Regions from separate parts of the Rothia sp. HMSC08A08 genome, predicted to be linked through region 1. Evidence: predicted binding sites of a transcription regulator. Region 1 holds the regulator's gene; the other holds the start of a gene.
What was found. The regulator LexA, encoded in region 1, represses DNA repair genes until DNA is damaged. The targets are predictions, from matches to a motif close to TCGAACANNTGTTCGA.
Positions count from the first base shown of each region.

Region 2: a site for LexA is predicted at 3,887-3,902, ahead of uvrA (excinuclease ABC subunit UvrA). Genes of this name have one in related genera too.

Region 1 covers NZ_KV793052.1:24,348-31,847, forward strand. The annotation lists gene HMPREF3164_RS00110 (HisA/HisF-related TIM barrel protein) at 1-277, opposite strand, end outside; gene HMPREF3164_RS00115 (hypothetical protein) at 282-461, opposite strand; gene HMPREF3164_RS00120 (imidazole glycerol phosphate synthase subunit HisH) at 500-1,162, opposite strand; gene HMPREF3164_RS00125 (LysM peptidoglycan-binding domain-containing protein) at 1,459-2,091, opposite strand; gene lexA (transcriptional repressor LexA) at 2,551-3,219, shown strand; gene HMPREF3164_RS00135 (VOC family protein) at 3,323-3,691, shown strand; gene HMPREF3164_RS00140 (ATP-dependent DNA helicase) at 3,854-5,869, opposite strand; gene hflX (GTPase HflX) at 5,888-7,500, opposite strand, start outside.
Region 2 covers NZ_KV793056.1:8,799-16,298, forward strand. The annotation lists gene HMPREF3164_RS00685 (GNAT family N-acetyltransferase) at 1-980, opposite strand, end outside; gene uvrA (excinuclease ABC subunit UvrA) at 977-3,865, opposite strand; gene HMPREF3164_RS00695 (MBL fold metallo-hydrolase) at 4,043-4,816, shown strand; gene HMPREF3164_RS00700 (formate--tetrahydrofolate ligase) at 5,429-7,141, opposite strand; gene HMPREF3164_RS00705 (type I restriction endonuclease subunit R) at 7,438-7,500, opposite strand, start outside.

The sequences.
Region 1 (7,500 bases):
CATCTTTAACACCGCCACTGACCTGTATTTTGATAGGATTCTGAGCTGTCGCACGAACTCGATCAATAACCTCTCGAAGGATGCAGGTGTTGTTACCACGACCAAACGCCATATCCAGATCAACAAGGTGAATCCATCGTGCCCCCGCGCGGCACCACGATAGAGCCGTTTCCACTGGATCTGCACCCTCACTCTGTTGGGAGAGGCGACCGCCTACGGGACGCACTGCACGCCCCTGAGCAATATCGACTGCGGGAAGAAGTTCTAGAGTACCCATATTCTTATCCCTGTGACCCGTATACGAAAGTTACATATGCCCCGTACCCAAAGAGGACTAAAGCAATAATCCACAGCACAATCTGCGCGCCAAGAGATATGCCCTGTTTACGGAAAGATATACCCCCACCGGCAAAGAATGCCCCAACAGTCATAAGAATAAGTCCGGAGTATAGAGGTGACATGTGATGCTCCTTCGCAGTTTTTCGTAAAATTTATGATGCTACAAACGGTTCATGACGGGAAGATGCGCAACCCAGCGGCGAAGAAATTCTTCACCTGCAGCACCCGAAGCTACCGGACAAAATTGAATTGCTGTGAGAGGACCGTTCTCGACAGCTGCAATATAACGCGGATCTGCATCAGTCCAACTGACAGCAGGCGGCTCCATATAGTCTATACTCTGGTCAAAATCCCAGGTAAACACGCCATCCTCTGCCTTGAAATTCAAGGGTTCAGGAAGATCCTGTAAAAATTTACTGGACGCAGCAGCCTCAACCCTATAGTGTCCTCGATGAGCCCCAGCGGTGGCCAGATCTTGTGCAGCACCCGGCCACTCTCCTAGTGCAGAAATATCAAGGTCTCCAAGCTCTGGGTTCACGGTTCGGATAATTTCAAACAGCATCCCAAAACCAGCCCCGGCAACGAGGACAGGACGGCCGCCTGCAACGCGCCTGCCAAGCACCCGATCACCGTGGAGTTTCCGCACAGCCTCGTATGTTTCGAGAGATTTCTTATGGCCAGCAATCACCATACCATCAGCGTCTCGTAGAGAATTGAGATCTGTGGTAACGAACGCTTGGGCACCGACGCGCTCGCACGCTTGCTGGAGCTCGCTATATGTGCCAAATTCGCCAAGTATAGCTACGGTGGGACGTGTGGGCATAGAGACTCCTTAGTTCCGCTCCCACCGGATTCCAGACGAGCAACCGGGCGAGCATACAAATGTCATGTATTCTAGGGTACAAACTCCAAGGTTTCTGCCCCTAATCTCACGCTATCATCGCATACCGCATGTTACGTCGCCTGTATTGAGCACCATATGTCCATAAAAGGGCCCTACGCGATATAGGTCCCTTTCAAAGCCACCAGTCGCAAATTAGTCATGAGAACAAAGAATGCGGAATAGTTATAATAAGCGCACATCCAGTCACGTTTTCTAGATAGCAACTATGACTGCTATCACACATTTGGGACTTCTAGACGCTGCCCGACTTTGACAGTTGAACCCTGCAGATCATTAAGTTTACTGATCTGCACCATGGTGTCGCGTGGATCAGTCTTCGGGTCTACCTCTTGTGCAATATCCCAGAGCGTATCTCCAGATTGAACGGTCACGTACCGGGTTCCTGCGCCTTGAGAATTATTTCCAGCGTTTGCTGTATGCGGCGATATAAGAATGAGCGCCCCAAGAACGACAAGGGCCGCCAGCGTTATCAGCGGAATGCCAAAAACCCAATTTTTCAGAGCCCTAGAGCAATGCATAGCACGTGTGAAAAATGAGGGATTGCGCATATTAACCACCGGCACACCTTTAAGTTTTTCTGGAACCCGCCGCTGTCCGCTTGATGTTTTACCGTTTACGCTCTGCTGAGTCTGAGAGGAAGATGTGACGTTCACTTTCTGTGGTGTAGCTGAGAATGAAGTCTCGTATACAGCACGTGATTGGGAAGAAGTCAGCCGAGGATGCGACATACGGGAACGGCGTGATGAAGCATAGTGTGAACGTGTTTGATAAGAGTCCTGTCGAACACGAGCTGGGTGAATAACGGTTAACCCCGCCGGAATTCGGGAGGAAGAAGTAGCCGCTGCCATAGTATTTTCCTTTCCGCTGGTGTGTGACCAGTTCATATCCTCGCCGTTACACACCATTCTCAGCGCTCATAATGCGGTTGGCATGAGTTCATATTCTTGCAGAAAGCACATATTTTGCTTTCGGATTCTCTCAAGATGCTCTAGAAATACCGAAGTACTTCGAAGACCGATAATCCCTGCATAGCAAGAGCTTGAACTAGAACACCCCACCGAAAAACCTCAACTTTTATCGAATATGTCTTCCGTAGACACCAACTATATCGAATCTAGTTTCGATAGTCTAGTAGAAAGTTACTAAATATTTCTTCGATTATATTCGAGGATCATAGAATATTTGTTTGAAGTTTTCCCTCTGATGCTTTAGACTGAGAACGAGACGGTTCATCGTTATGCCTACCTGGATCCAGTCAATGTTCTAGGAACCATAGCGTGCGCAAATAGTTAGAAAGAAGGCTCCGCATGACACCCGAAGCTCAGCGCCCTCCGCTGACTCCACGTCAGCAGAAAATTTTGGATGCGATTCGTACAGAAATCGAGCAGAAGGGATACCCCCCTTCGATGCGTCAGATTGGCGATATCGTTGGATTGGCTTCACTTTCTTCGGTGACTCATCAGCTCGGTCGTCTTGAGAAGATGGGATATATTCGCCGCGATCCAAAACTACCGCGTGCCATCGAGATTCTTGACGATATAGAGTCTGAGGGCGCTTCAGCCCATTTTCCGGAGCTGCCTACATTTGAGGTGAGCGATGAGGATATGGTTCCCGTGCCCCTCGTAGGTCGCATTGCTGCTGGTGGTCCTATTACGGCTGAGCAATCCGTTGAGGATGTTCTCTCTCTCCCCCGCCAGCTCGTGGGCAGTGGGAAGCTTTTCATGCTTCGCGTCAAAGGGGATTCGATGATTGACGCCGCCATATGCGACGGTGACTGGGTTGTTGTACGTGAACAACACACCGCCGATAATGGAGACATTGTTGCGGCTCTTCTTGACGACGAAGCGACCGTCAAAGTATTCCGCCAAGTAGATGGTCATACCTGGCTACTCCCCCGAAATTCCCAATATGAGCCCATACTCGGCGACCGCGCCACGGTGATGGGTAAAGTAGTTTCTGTTCTGCGAAGCATCTAACGGGGACCTTCTGACCTGCGCGCGTTTTTCTCAAAAGACACAACGCTAGAGGTTCCGTTCCTGCGTATTCAGCCGTCCCATGTCCAGAAGGAATAACAGCACAATGATTGACCGTGAGATCGTTTTTGTTGTCTATGTATCGGATATCGAGGCCTCAGCGTCCTTCTATACGAGCCTTCTAAATCTTGAAGTCAGTTTTACCTCACCACGCTATGTCACCATGGATTTAGCACCGGGAGTCTCGCTAGCGTTGTGGACCGGAGCAAGCAATGCTCTTCATGAAACTTCAATACGTACCTCTGAGGTATGTATAAATCTCAAGGGTTCCGATGCAGAAATCCTCACGCAGTACCAAGCCTGGGTGGAACAAGGGGTTGTCATATTGGAAGAGCCCCATCGTGACGTATTTGGGATGACTTTCGTAGCAAGTGATCTAGATGGGAACCGTATCCGAGTTGCCCCGATAGACTAACTAGTTACTATAGGCAGCCATAAGCGCACAATGCACCAGGTAGGGTACCGTCGAACGGTACCCTACCTTTCTCACATTACATCTATGGACGCTTCGCTACGTTTATGTCTCGGCACCAGTACCGGAATACAACGTGCATTAAGCCCGCGTATCTTATTGCTTTTAGTCAATACTCTGATAGAGCCGTTCTAAAGCACCCAAAACAACATTCTTATCCTGGGTGGTCCAAAGGTTAGGCATCGCCCGCATCAGGTACCCACCGTATCGCTGAGTCGCCAGCCTAGAGTCAAGGATTGCTACTACCCCGCGATCGTGCACGGAACGTATCAATCGCCCTGCCCCCTGAGACATGCGGATTGCCGCATGATATGCCGAAACAGCCATAAACCCATTCCCGCCTTTTTCTGCCACGGCACGGGTACGCGCTTGAGCGAGCGGATCGTCTGGGCGCGGGAACGGTATACGGTCCATCAGTACCAGACGACAGGAGTCTCCGGGAACATCCACTCCCTGCCAAAGGCTCATGGTGCCGAAAAGACAAGCATTTATATCTTCAGTAAACTCCTCGACAAGAGCCCGCAATGAGGACTCTCCCTGCAAGAGAATATTCAAATCCGTGTGCTGACGTACATATTCAGCCGCCTGCTCGGCACCTCGCTTCGACGAGAATAACCCCAGAACCCCACCACCAGAAGCTTCACATAATTCGCGTAATCGTTCGAGCTGCTGAGGATTCACGCCAAAGCTCGGTTTGGGCAAGTCGGAAGCCACGTACAGAATTCCCTGCCGTGGATAATCAAAAGGAGAGCCCACATCAAGACCTTCCCAGCGCGGAGCCTGCGGCCCAGCCAGTCCCAGGGAGCCGGCTACTGCATCGAAGGATTCCCCCACAGTAAGCGTTGCGCTCGTAAGAATAACGGTACGATCCTCAAAAAGCCCCTCACGTAAACGGCTTCCGATATTCAAAGGAGCAATGTGGAGTGTGGCGGGATCCTGATCGGAAGCTGCGGTATATCGTCCGTTTTCCCAACCGCCCTGGCGTGATAACCACAGCACTTCGCGATGTTCGGTAGACTCCAGCATGCGCGTTGCGGCATCGTGTACCTCAGAGACACGTGAACGAGCCATCTGAAGCCCGGCATCCGCCTCTTTATTGTCGCTCTTAGAGTCGGAAAGCGCCGCCCGTGCGGCATCGGCTACAGCCGCGAGTGCGTTCAGAAGTCGCCCTTCGAGCCTTTCTATCAAGCCCTCAGAAACACCTTCACATGCGGTTTCTAAAGAACCGGCGGCTTGTTCGAGCGCGCTGGAGTCTGCTTTGGAGCTCTTGCGGATATCGCGAGCGGCACGCCTGATTAAGGAAGCAGAAAGGGAATCCGTCACCGCACCGGTCACGCGGTCTGCAAGCTCATGCGCCTCGTCAATAATAGCGATATCGTGTTCGGGAAGTACACCTAAACCTTCAAAAGCGTTGATGGCAAGCAGCGCATGATTAGTAATCACGAGATCGGCTTCATATGCTTCTTGGCGCGCCCGCTCACTAAAGCACTCCTCAACGAGGGGGCAGCGTTTTCCCAAACACTCTGAGGCGCTCACAGATACCTGCGCCCAGGCACGATCCGATACACCGGGTTTAAGTTCGTCGCGGTCACCGGTTTCGGTTTTTTCCGCCCATGACCTGAGCCGCAGCACCTCTTCACCGATGCGAGACGTACTATGCTGAGGCATGTCGAAGAGGGTATCGGGTTCCTCTTCGGGGTATCCGCCGTCGAGTTTGTGCAGGCATAGATAGTTGTTCCTGCCCTTGAGGATTGCGACCTGATTTTCAGATTCGGGCTCAGAAGAGAGTGCCTCCATAAGTTTTGGAAGGTCTCGTTTTACGATCTGCGCCTGGAGGGCCAGGGTTGCGGTCGCCACAACAATGGGTTTTGTGCTTACACCCGCATGATGCAGGGCTGGCACCAAATACCCGAGGGATTTACCGGTTCCGGTGCCTGCCTGCACGAGGAGATGCCGCTCAAGGTCGAAAGCCTGCGCAACATGGGCTGCCATTCTACGTTGTCCGAAGCGTTTTTGCCCGCCCGTTTTTTCAATCACATGATCGAGCAAATCTAACACGGGTTTTGCACCGGGCAGAGTTTCAAGCTCCATCCCGGTGGGCGCAGTAATATTATCGGTCATGGGGTGCTCACGCTCTCATCACGCGAGTTCACAGACGTTTTCGGGTTCAGAGGCAGAGTCTTGAAGCTCCAATTCAAGCACTTCAAGGAGCTCGCCGTCGATCACATAGTCAGAGAGTTCTGCGGCAACATCCTCACGCACCAAAGCGGTGACAAAGGTTCCATCTGAGACAAACGCAGTACTTTTAATCTCAGCGTCCCAAGCATGAAGACGGGAAATAACTTCACCGTGGTTATAGGGGATCAGTAATTTAACTTCAAGCGATGGCCGCGGAATTGTATCCGCAATCTTCTGCTTGAGTTCGTCAATGCCCTCCCCTGTGCGCGCCGAGACGATGACGTGGTTCGGTTCGCGCTGTCGCATGCGTTCGAGGATAAAGGGATCAGCCGCATCCGCTTTATTGAGCACAATAATCTCGGGTATACGGCGAGCATCTAAATCTGCGATAACCTCACGCACGGCGCGAATCTGCCCCTCAGGGTCTGGGTGAGATGCGTCTACCACATGCAGAATCACGTCTGCATCGGCTACCTCTTCGAGTGTGGAACGGAATGCTTCCACGAGCTGGGTGGGCAACGAACGCACGAATCCTACAGTGTCCGAAAGCGTATAGCCGATGCCGTCCGGAGTCTGTGCTTTACGCACGGTCGGATCCAGGGTTGCGAAGAGAGCGTTTTCCACCAGAACACCGGCATCGGTCAGACGATTCAGCAACGACGACTTACCTGCGTTCGTATACCCCGCGATAGCGACCGAGGGTACCCTGTTGCGTTTACGGCTTAGGCGTTTTGTCTCACGTGCGGGCGCCATAGCGGCTATTTCGCGCTTGAGCTTTGCCATGCGGGCACGTAGACGGCGGCGATCCATCTCGATTTTGGTTTCACCAGGTCCGCGTGAACCAATGCCTTCACCGGATGCTGCACGCCCGCCTGCCTGGCGTGACAGAGACGCGCCCCAGCCGCGCAGACGCGGGAGCATGTATTCGAGTTGGGCAAGTTCGACCTGTGCTTTGCCTTCACGAGACTTCGCGTGTTGAGCGAAGATGTCTAGAATCAGGGCGGTACGATCGATCACTTTGACTTTGACAATATCTTCGAGGGCTCGTCGTTGTGAGGGTGCTAATTCAGAATCGACGATCACGGTATCGGCACCGGTTGCCTCAACAATGTCTTTGAGTTCGAGGGCTTTTCCGGAGCCAAGAAAAGTTCCGGGGTCTGGTTTGAGGCGGCGCTGAACTAGCCCGTCCAGCACTTCAGATCCTGCAGTTTCGGCGAGTGCGGCGAGTTCTCGCAGGGAGTTCTCGGCATCTTCGACGGTTCCTTCGGTCCATAGCCCGGCGAGAACCACGCGTTCTAGGCGCAGCTGACGGTATTCGACTTCGGTCACATCATCGAGCTCGGTAGAAAGCCCGGCGACTCGGCGTAATGCGCGGCGTTCGGCGAGGTCTTCCTGCTCGCCGTCAAATTCTGAGTGTTCCCGCTGATTATCGGAAATTTCTCGGGCACGGGTATCGAGCACGCGGCGTTGTGCGGTGCTACCGGTGCTTTCGGGGTAGATAGTGGTCTGTGCCGCTGCGTCTGCATGACCCAGGACTCGTTCTACGGTTCGGCGTAGCTGCTCATCACTGGGCA
Region 2 (7,500 bases), on a different contig from region 1:
AAAGCCACGCGCTGTGAGAGCACATGCGAAGGACTGGTTCCATAAAATGGAAGATACCCATCGGCAAGAACCATTCGAGAAAGTTCATATACAAGATGCGCAGCAAGCCCGCGTTGTCGTACATGTGGCAGCACATCAATACCGATTTGACGCATCAGTGGCGAATCGTCACTTGCACCCGCCATTGCTAAAGGTTCTGCTAAAGCAAGGTCGGCGTCAGAGTCAAACGCGGCAAGGACCATAATATCGGGGCGACGATCACTAAACCCTAAAGCGTTCGCATACCGTGGATCATCGCGAAAACGCTCGTACTGCTCAGGTTGAAGGAGCTCTATTCGCACCGAGAGTTCCGAAACCGCCATATCATCTTCGTCTGCCTCTAAAGCATCTGCCGAGGCGTTCGGCGCTTTCGTCACCGTGCGAAGACCACAAATATGTTGCCGTAACGATTCTCGAAGAACGCCGCTATCTACCCGGCGCATCATGCCGATTCCGGGTACCGCACATTTAACCTCTTGCTCCGGAATATCCGGCGGAACCACAGATTCAAGCAGGTTGCGTGAAGGCGTGTAATATACGCTTGTTCCGCTCACCTGCTGGCTGTAAGGGGTCAAGAGTTCATTCAGCTGGCGCAATGGTGCGTAATCGCCCATCCAATTTGAGAGATCCCCACGCATATACTCAGTGGCCGTTTTCAAAACCCGGGGATACTTTGCGCAAAGCAACCCCACGCCCAGATAGTTACCTACCCGAAGTTCCCAGGTATCAGCGTTGCGGCGGCGGGATGCGCTCATCTCTTCCGCTGGAAGCTGCAGTGCACTCAAGACCTCAGCACCCAGATTCTGTGCTTGAGAGATAGCTCCCGCAGGTAAACAGAAATCTGCCTCTAACTGAGCAGCAAGAATATGGCGTACTCTGTCGAGAGTTGTTACAGCACCGCGCATTTGCGCTCGCGGATGATTACCTGAAATATGACTCACACCAAAAGTTCCTTGATGAAACGTCCGGTATGAGACTCCTCAACCTGTGCGACGTCTTCAGGCGTTCCTTCGGCGATTACGGTGCCTCCACCATCGCCACCTTCCGGACCCATATCAATAATCCAGTCGGCACATTTAATGACATCAAGGTTGTGTTCAATTGTGATAACGGTATTGCCCTTATCAACGAGAGACTGAAGCACAGTTAAGAGCTTACGGATATCCTCAAAATGCAGACCCGTTGTAGGCTCATCAAGCACATAGATCGAACGACCGTTAGAACGCTTCTGCAGCTCTGCGGCAAGTTTCACGCGCTGCGCCTCACCACCTGAAAGCGTGGTTGCGGGCTGCCCTAGACGAATGTAGCCAAGCCCCACATCAACCAGCGTGTTCAAGTGCCGAGCGATCGGGGTGAAGGCCGCAAAAAATTCTGCAGCTTCCTCCACCGGCATTTCAAGCACATCAGAAATAGTCTTACCTTTGTAATGCACTTCGAGGGTTTCGCGATTATAGCGTTTTCCCTGGCAGGTTTCACAGGGCACATACACATCCGGCAAGAAGTTCATCTCAATCTTGAGGGTACCGTCACCCGAGCATGCTTCGCATCGACCGCCTTTAACGTTGAACGAGAACCGCCCGGGCGTATATCCGCGCACTTTAGCCTCATTCGTCTCGGCAAAGAGCTTACGAATATGGTCGAACACGCCGGTGTATGTCGCAGGATTCGACCGCGGAGTACGCCCAATAGGCGATTGGTCAACGTGAATAACCTTATCCAGATGTTCCAGACCGTCTACCTTCTTGTGCCGTCCTGGAACCTGTTTTGCACCGTTGAGTTTATTCGCCAGTGAGGTATAGAGAATATCGTTCACGAGGGTTGATTTACCCGATCCCGATACGCCTGTGATCGCGGTAAAAACACCTAGGGGGAAGGTAACATCAACATTTTTGAGGTTGTTCTCGCGAGCTCCATAGACCTTTAACACACGTTTACGGTCATGTGGGCGGCGTTTCTTTGGAACTTCAATAGAGCGCCGACCCGCCATATAATCACCGGTTATCGACTTTTTATTGGACAAAAGTTCTTTGTAAGTGCCCGAATGGACGATTTCACCGCCGTGTTCGCCCGCACCTGGTCCGACATCAACAATCCAGTCGGCTTCCCGCATCGTGTCTTCGTCATGTTCCACTACGATGAGGGTGTTTCCCATATCGCGTAGCTTTGTCAGGGTATCGATTAGACGTCGGTTGTCGCGCTGGTGCAAACCTATAGAGGGCTCATCCAACACATAAAGCACGCCAACGAGCCCGGAGCCAATCTGGGTTGCCAGTCGTATGCGCTGGGCCTCACCGCCCGAAAGCGTGCCAGCAGAGCGTGATAACGTCAGGTAATCGAGCCCTACGTCCAAGAGGAATTGCAAGCGTGCATCAAGCTCTTTAAGTACCTGGTCGGCAATCTTAGCCTCACGAGGAGTCAGCTTTAGGGCGCGCATAAAATCTAAGGCGGTACGAAGTGGCATAGCGGTTACATCCGCAATGGATTTACCCTCAATTTTGACGCTGAGAATAGTAGGGTTCAGCCGCGCACCGTGACATACCGGGCATGCAACCTGACGCATATATTGTTCGTAGCGATCACGCGCAAAATCAGATTCAGTTTCTTGATGTTTACGCATGATATTGGCTTTAACACCCTCAAACCCGGAAGTATAGCGGCGTTCGCGTCCAAAACGGTTGCGGTACGAGACCTCAACTTTAAAATCTTTGCCCTCCAGAATTGCTTTGCGAACTTTGGCAGGAAGATCTTTCCACGGAGTGTTAAGATCAAATCCGAGCTCTTCGCCGAGACCTGCAAGAAGACGCAGCCAATACTCGGTGGTAGATTTTCCCTGCGACCACGGAGCAATAGCACCTTCACCCAGAGTCATGTCTGGGTTGGGTACTAAAAGATCTTCATCAACTTCAAGCCTGGAACCAATACCATCGCAAGCTTGGCATGCGCCGAAGGGCGAGTTGAAGGAGAAGGCACGCGGCTCAATAGTGTCCACCTGCAGGGGGTGATTGTTGGGGCAGGCAAGGTTTTCACTAAATGTTCGGGTGCGTTCGGGTGAATCTGCCTGTACATCTACGAATTCGATGAGCAAGCGGCCATCGGCTAGTCTGAGTGCGGTCTCCACGGAATCGGTCAGTCGCTGGTGAATACCCTCCTTAATCACGATACGATCTACCACAACGTCAATGGTGTGTTTGTATTGTTTCGCTAGTTTAGGAGGATCCGAGAGTTGAACTGTTTTTCCGTCCACCCGGGCACGCGAATAGCCCTGTGTCACCAAGTCTTTGAACAGATCAACAAACTCACCTTTGCGAGCTGATACCACGGGGGCAAGAACCTGCAAACGCGTACGTTCGGGGTATTCCAGCAGTGCATCGACAATCTGCTGCGGGGTTTGCTTGGTAATTTCTTCACCGCACACTGGGCAGTGCGCACGCCCTACACGAGCCCACAGCAGGCGCATATAATCGTAAATCTCGGTTATGGTGCCTACCGTCGACCGCGGGTTTTTTGAAGTAGATTTCTGGTCGATAGAGACCGCTGGCGATAGCCCCTCAATAAAATCAACATCAGGCTTATCTACCTGCCCAAGGAACATACGCGCGTAGGAAGATAGTGATTCAACGTACCTGCGCTGTCCCTCTGCGAAGATGGTGTCGAAAGCAAGTGAAGATTTACCAGATCCCGATAGCCCTGTAAAAACCACCATTGCGTCACGTGGAATCGTAAGATCAACGTTCTTGAGGTTGTTTTCGCGAGCACCCTGCACACGAATGCTGCTAAGGTCATTTGAACGCAAAGGGGCGGTTGCTGATTCAGCACGGGGAGGCATCGAAAATCCTTTCGTCTATCTTCGAATCTACATTCTACGCTCTTTCGGCGGGGATAGCATGCTTTATGATGCGGGTTTGACTCGTGGCGAACGTTTTTCCTGGTGACTTTCATTCCCGTTACCCCCTTATACCTGCCGCTAGAAACGGGATATACACCGCATCAGTACACTGGATATATGGCTACTTATCCCGAATCAACTCTTATCTTCGAAAATCCGGAATTTACGGTACGTGCCCTAAGCGTCTCAGACATGGATAACAGCGTCTACCTGATCACGATTCGCCATACTGGTGAGCAAATGCTGATCGATCCCGCTTATGATGCAGAAGCACTGTATACCTTCACGCTTGAGGCAATCATGCAGGACTGTCCAAACCTAGCCCTTACAGAAGAGAACGACCGCCGAGTGCGCATTCTCGAATCTGAAGAAGATTTCGAGCCTATCCCCCGCCGTGCTCTTGGCGTGACGGGTATTATGGTCACCCATGGGCACTGGGACCACATTCGTGCTCTGCGCGAGCTTGAATCTCTCACCGGTGCCATTACTTATGCAGGATCCGCGGACGCCGAGGCCATTCGTGCGCAAGAAAATTTCACGGTCGAAAACGAGTTAAACGGCGGCGAAGTTTTTGATTTTTACGATACAGAGCTGCAGGTGCGCGCTATTTCCGTTCCCGGGCATACTCCCGGATCCATCGTATATTCTGTGCAGACCACATGGGAAGATGACTCCCCTGCTACCTTGCTTTTCACCGGCGATGCGCTCTTCCCCGGCGGCGTAGGCAAGACCGATTCTCCCGCGCAGTTTGGCGAACTTTTCTCAAACGTTCTTGAAAAGCTCTTTGGAAACTTTGATGATGAAGCGATTGTGCTTCCGGGTCACGGGCGTTCCACAACATTAGGCACCGAGCGTCCGCACCTTGAAGAATGGGGTTCACGGGGCTGGTAGCCCAGTACATCCTGTAGGCTTTCTAGCAGCACAAGTCTGGTTAAACAAAACGACCGCGCTACCATAGCGCGGTCGTTTTATGACACCCGGGGGTATCTATCACTCACTCAAACACAAGCAACTCGAGGACAATTCATGAAACCTTCGATCACTTGATAACTCAAGTTTAGCCTACTTTTGGGTCGGTTTTCTACATGGTTTTCACTCTCCAAAAACCTTAGATAAGCTGAGCGCATATTTGTAACCATTCTGTTATTTTTACCCCGCATGAAAGCAGGGCATTTAAATACCAATCGAGATTTTATTGATTTTTGTATGGCGTAAATCACTAAAACTTTTTTCTGGAAGTTCCGCGTCATACAGCCATTTTTCAAGGTATACCCCTAAATAACAGTATTGTTAAACCCGCGTAATCATGCGGGTTCTATACACCAATTGGTCTGTTTGAATGGTTTTTTCGCAACACACACGAAATCGGTAAAAACTACCCCTCGGTACAGCCCGCGAAGACACAGAAAAGGTGCCGTGCGCATCCCAACATAACGAGGATGCCCACGGCACCTTATCAAGCTTGCCTTCGTCTTTTATGGGCGAAATATGACCCAGAAACCACTACGAAAGACCGATCATCGTACCGTTTTCATCAAAACCAATACGCTCTGCAGCAGGGCTCTTGCTCAGACCGGGCATGGTGCGCATCGTGCCGCAAATAGCGTAAACATAACCGGCACCTGCGGCAAGACGAACCTCGCGCACAGGCAAAGTCCAGCCGGTGGGTGCACCCTTGAGGGAAGCATCAGAAGAGATCGACAGGTGGGTCTTTGCAATCACCACAGGTAGATGCGAATACCCCAGATCGGCAAAACGCTTAAGCTGCTTTGCCGCTGCGGGAGCAATCGAGATACCGTCTGCCCCGTAAACCTTAGTGGCAACCTTCTCAAGCTTAGTTTCGAGAGAATCCTCAAGATCATAGGTGTACTCCAGGTTCGAAACGTCGTCGCAAGCCTCAGCAACCACATTTGCCAGGTCAATCGTACCCTTGCCACCCTCAGCAACACCATGATGGATAGCTACGCGAGCGCCAGCCTCTTCGGCAATACGGCGAATAGCTTCATGCTCAGAATCGAAATCGGTGGGGAACGCGTTAATAGCCACCACCGGCTGCACACCGAAGTTACGCACAATCTCAATGTGCTTCTTCAGGTTAGTAGCCCCTGCTTCAACGTCGGCAGGGTTCTCTTCAAGCATGCCTTCGGGCAGAGGCTTGCCCGGTACGATCTTGTACAGCCCAGAGTGGGATTTGAGGGAACGTACGGTGACAACCAGCACAGCGGCATCAGGCTTCAGCCCTGAGATTCGGCATTTAACGTTAAAGAAACGTTCAGCACCCATATCTGCACCGAAACCTGCCTCAGTAATCACGTAGTCGGAGTATTCCAAGCCAACGTAGTCAGCGACAACTGAGGAGTTACCGGTAGCGATGTTCCCGAAGGGTCCCGCGTGAATAAGTGCCGGAGTGTGTTCGAGAGTCTGAAGCAGGTTGGGGTTAATGGCATCCGCCAGAATAACAGCCATTGCGCCGTCAGCCTTCAAATCGGCGGCGGTGACTGCCTCACCATCGTAGTTCAGACCGATAACAATCTTCGCCAAACGTTTGCGCAGGTCCTCAAAGGAGGTTGCCAGCGAAAGAATCACCATGATTTCAGAGGCACTGGTAATATCAAACCCGGTCTGTCGGGGCACGCCGTCAATACGCTCGCCCAGACCGACTACGATGTTGCGCAGGGAGCGGTCGTTCATGTCGATAACGCGGCGCCACTCGATAGCACGGGGGTCGAGACGCAGGTCATTACCCTGGTGCAGGTGGTTATCGATCATGGCGGCCAGTAGGTTGTGGGCTGCGGTAACGGCGTGGAAATCACCGGTCAGATGCAGATTTAGCTTCTCCATGGGAACGATCTGCGAGTAACCGCCGCCAGCGGCACCGCCTTTAATACCGAAGGTTGGTCCCATGGCAGGCTGGCGAAGCGCCAGCGCAGCTTTACGTCCGGTCTGGGCGAATCCCTGTGCTAGCGAGACAGAGGTTGCGGTCTTACCTTCGCCGAGCGGTGTGGGAGTTACAGCGGTAACGACAATGTACTTGGAACCGCGCTTTTGGGCGGTTTCTGCGTTGGTGCTTTCGTCGAGCAGGACCTTGGCAACATATTTACCGTAGGGCTCCAAACGATCTTCGCTGATGCCGTTCTCGGCGGCTATTTCGGTGATGGGCTTAAGCTCAGCAGCGAGAGCAATTTCGAGGTCGGAAGGGAAAGGCTTGGTCATCATCGTCCTTTGCAGTTGTAGCCAACAGTTCCATATCCCATTCTATGCTCTAGCTCACGGAATGTCACTCATTTCTGCCTATGCTAACGGACTCTCAATACCTTTCGACATACAGAGAGAATACTTATCAGTGGTAACTTTATAGCCAGTGTTCCATAGGATTCTGCCACATGTGATCACCCTGAGAGTGTATAAGGCGGGGGACATTTGCAGCGGGGCGTGATCTTCGAGCCGGTGCTCTCTAAGTTCAAAGAAACTATATACAAACTGAACGAGTTTCTTGAACGTCTTTACATCTGCTATCGCCCTAGGAAAGGACGGAACCGCTCGTACAGACCTCGAGTTGCTTTTTCGACACGTTT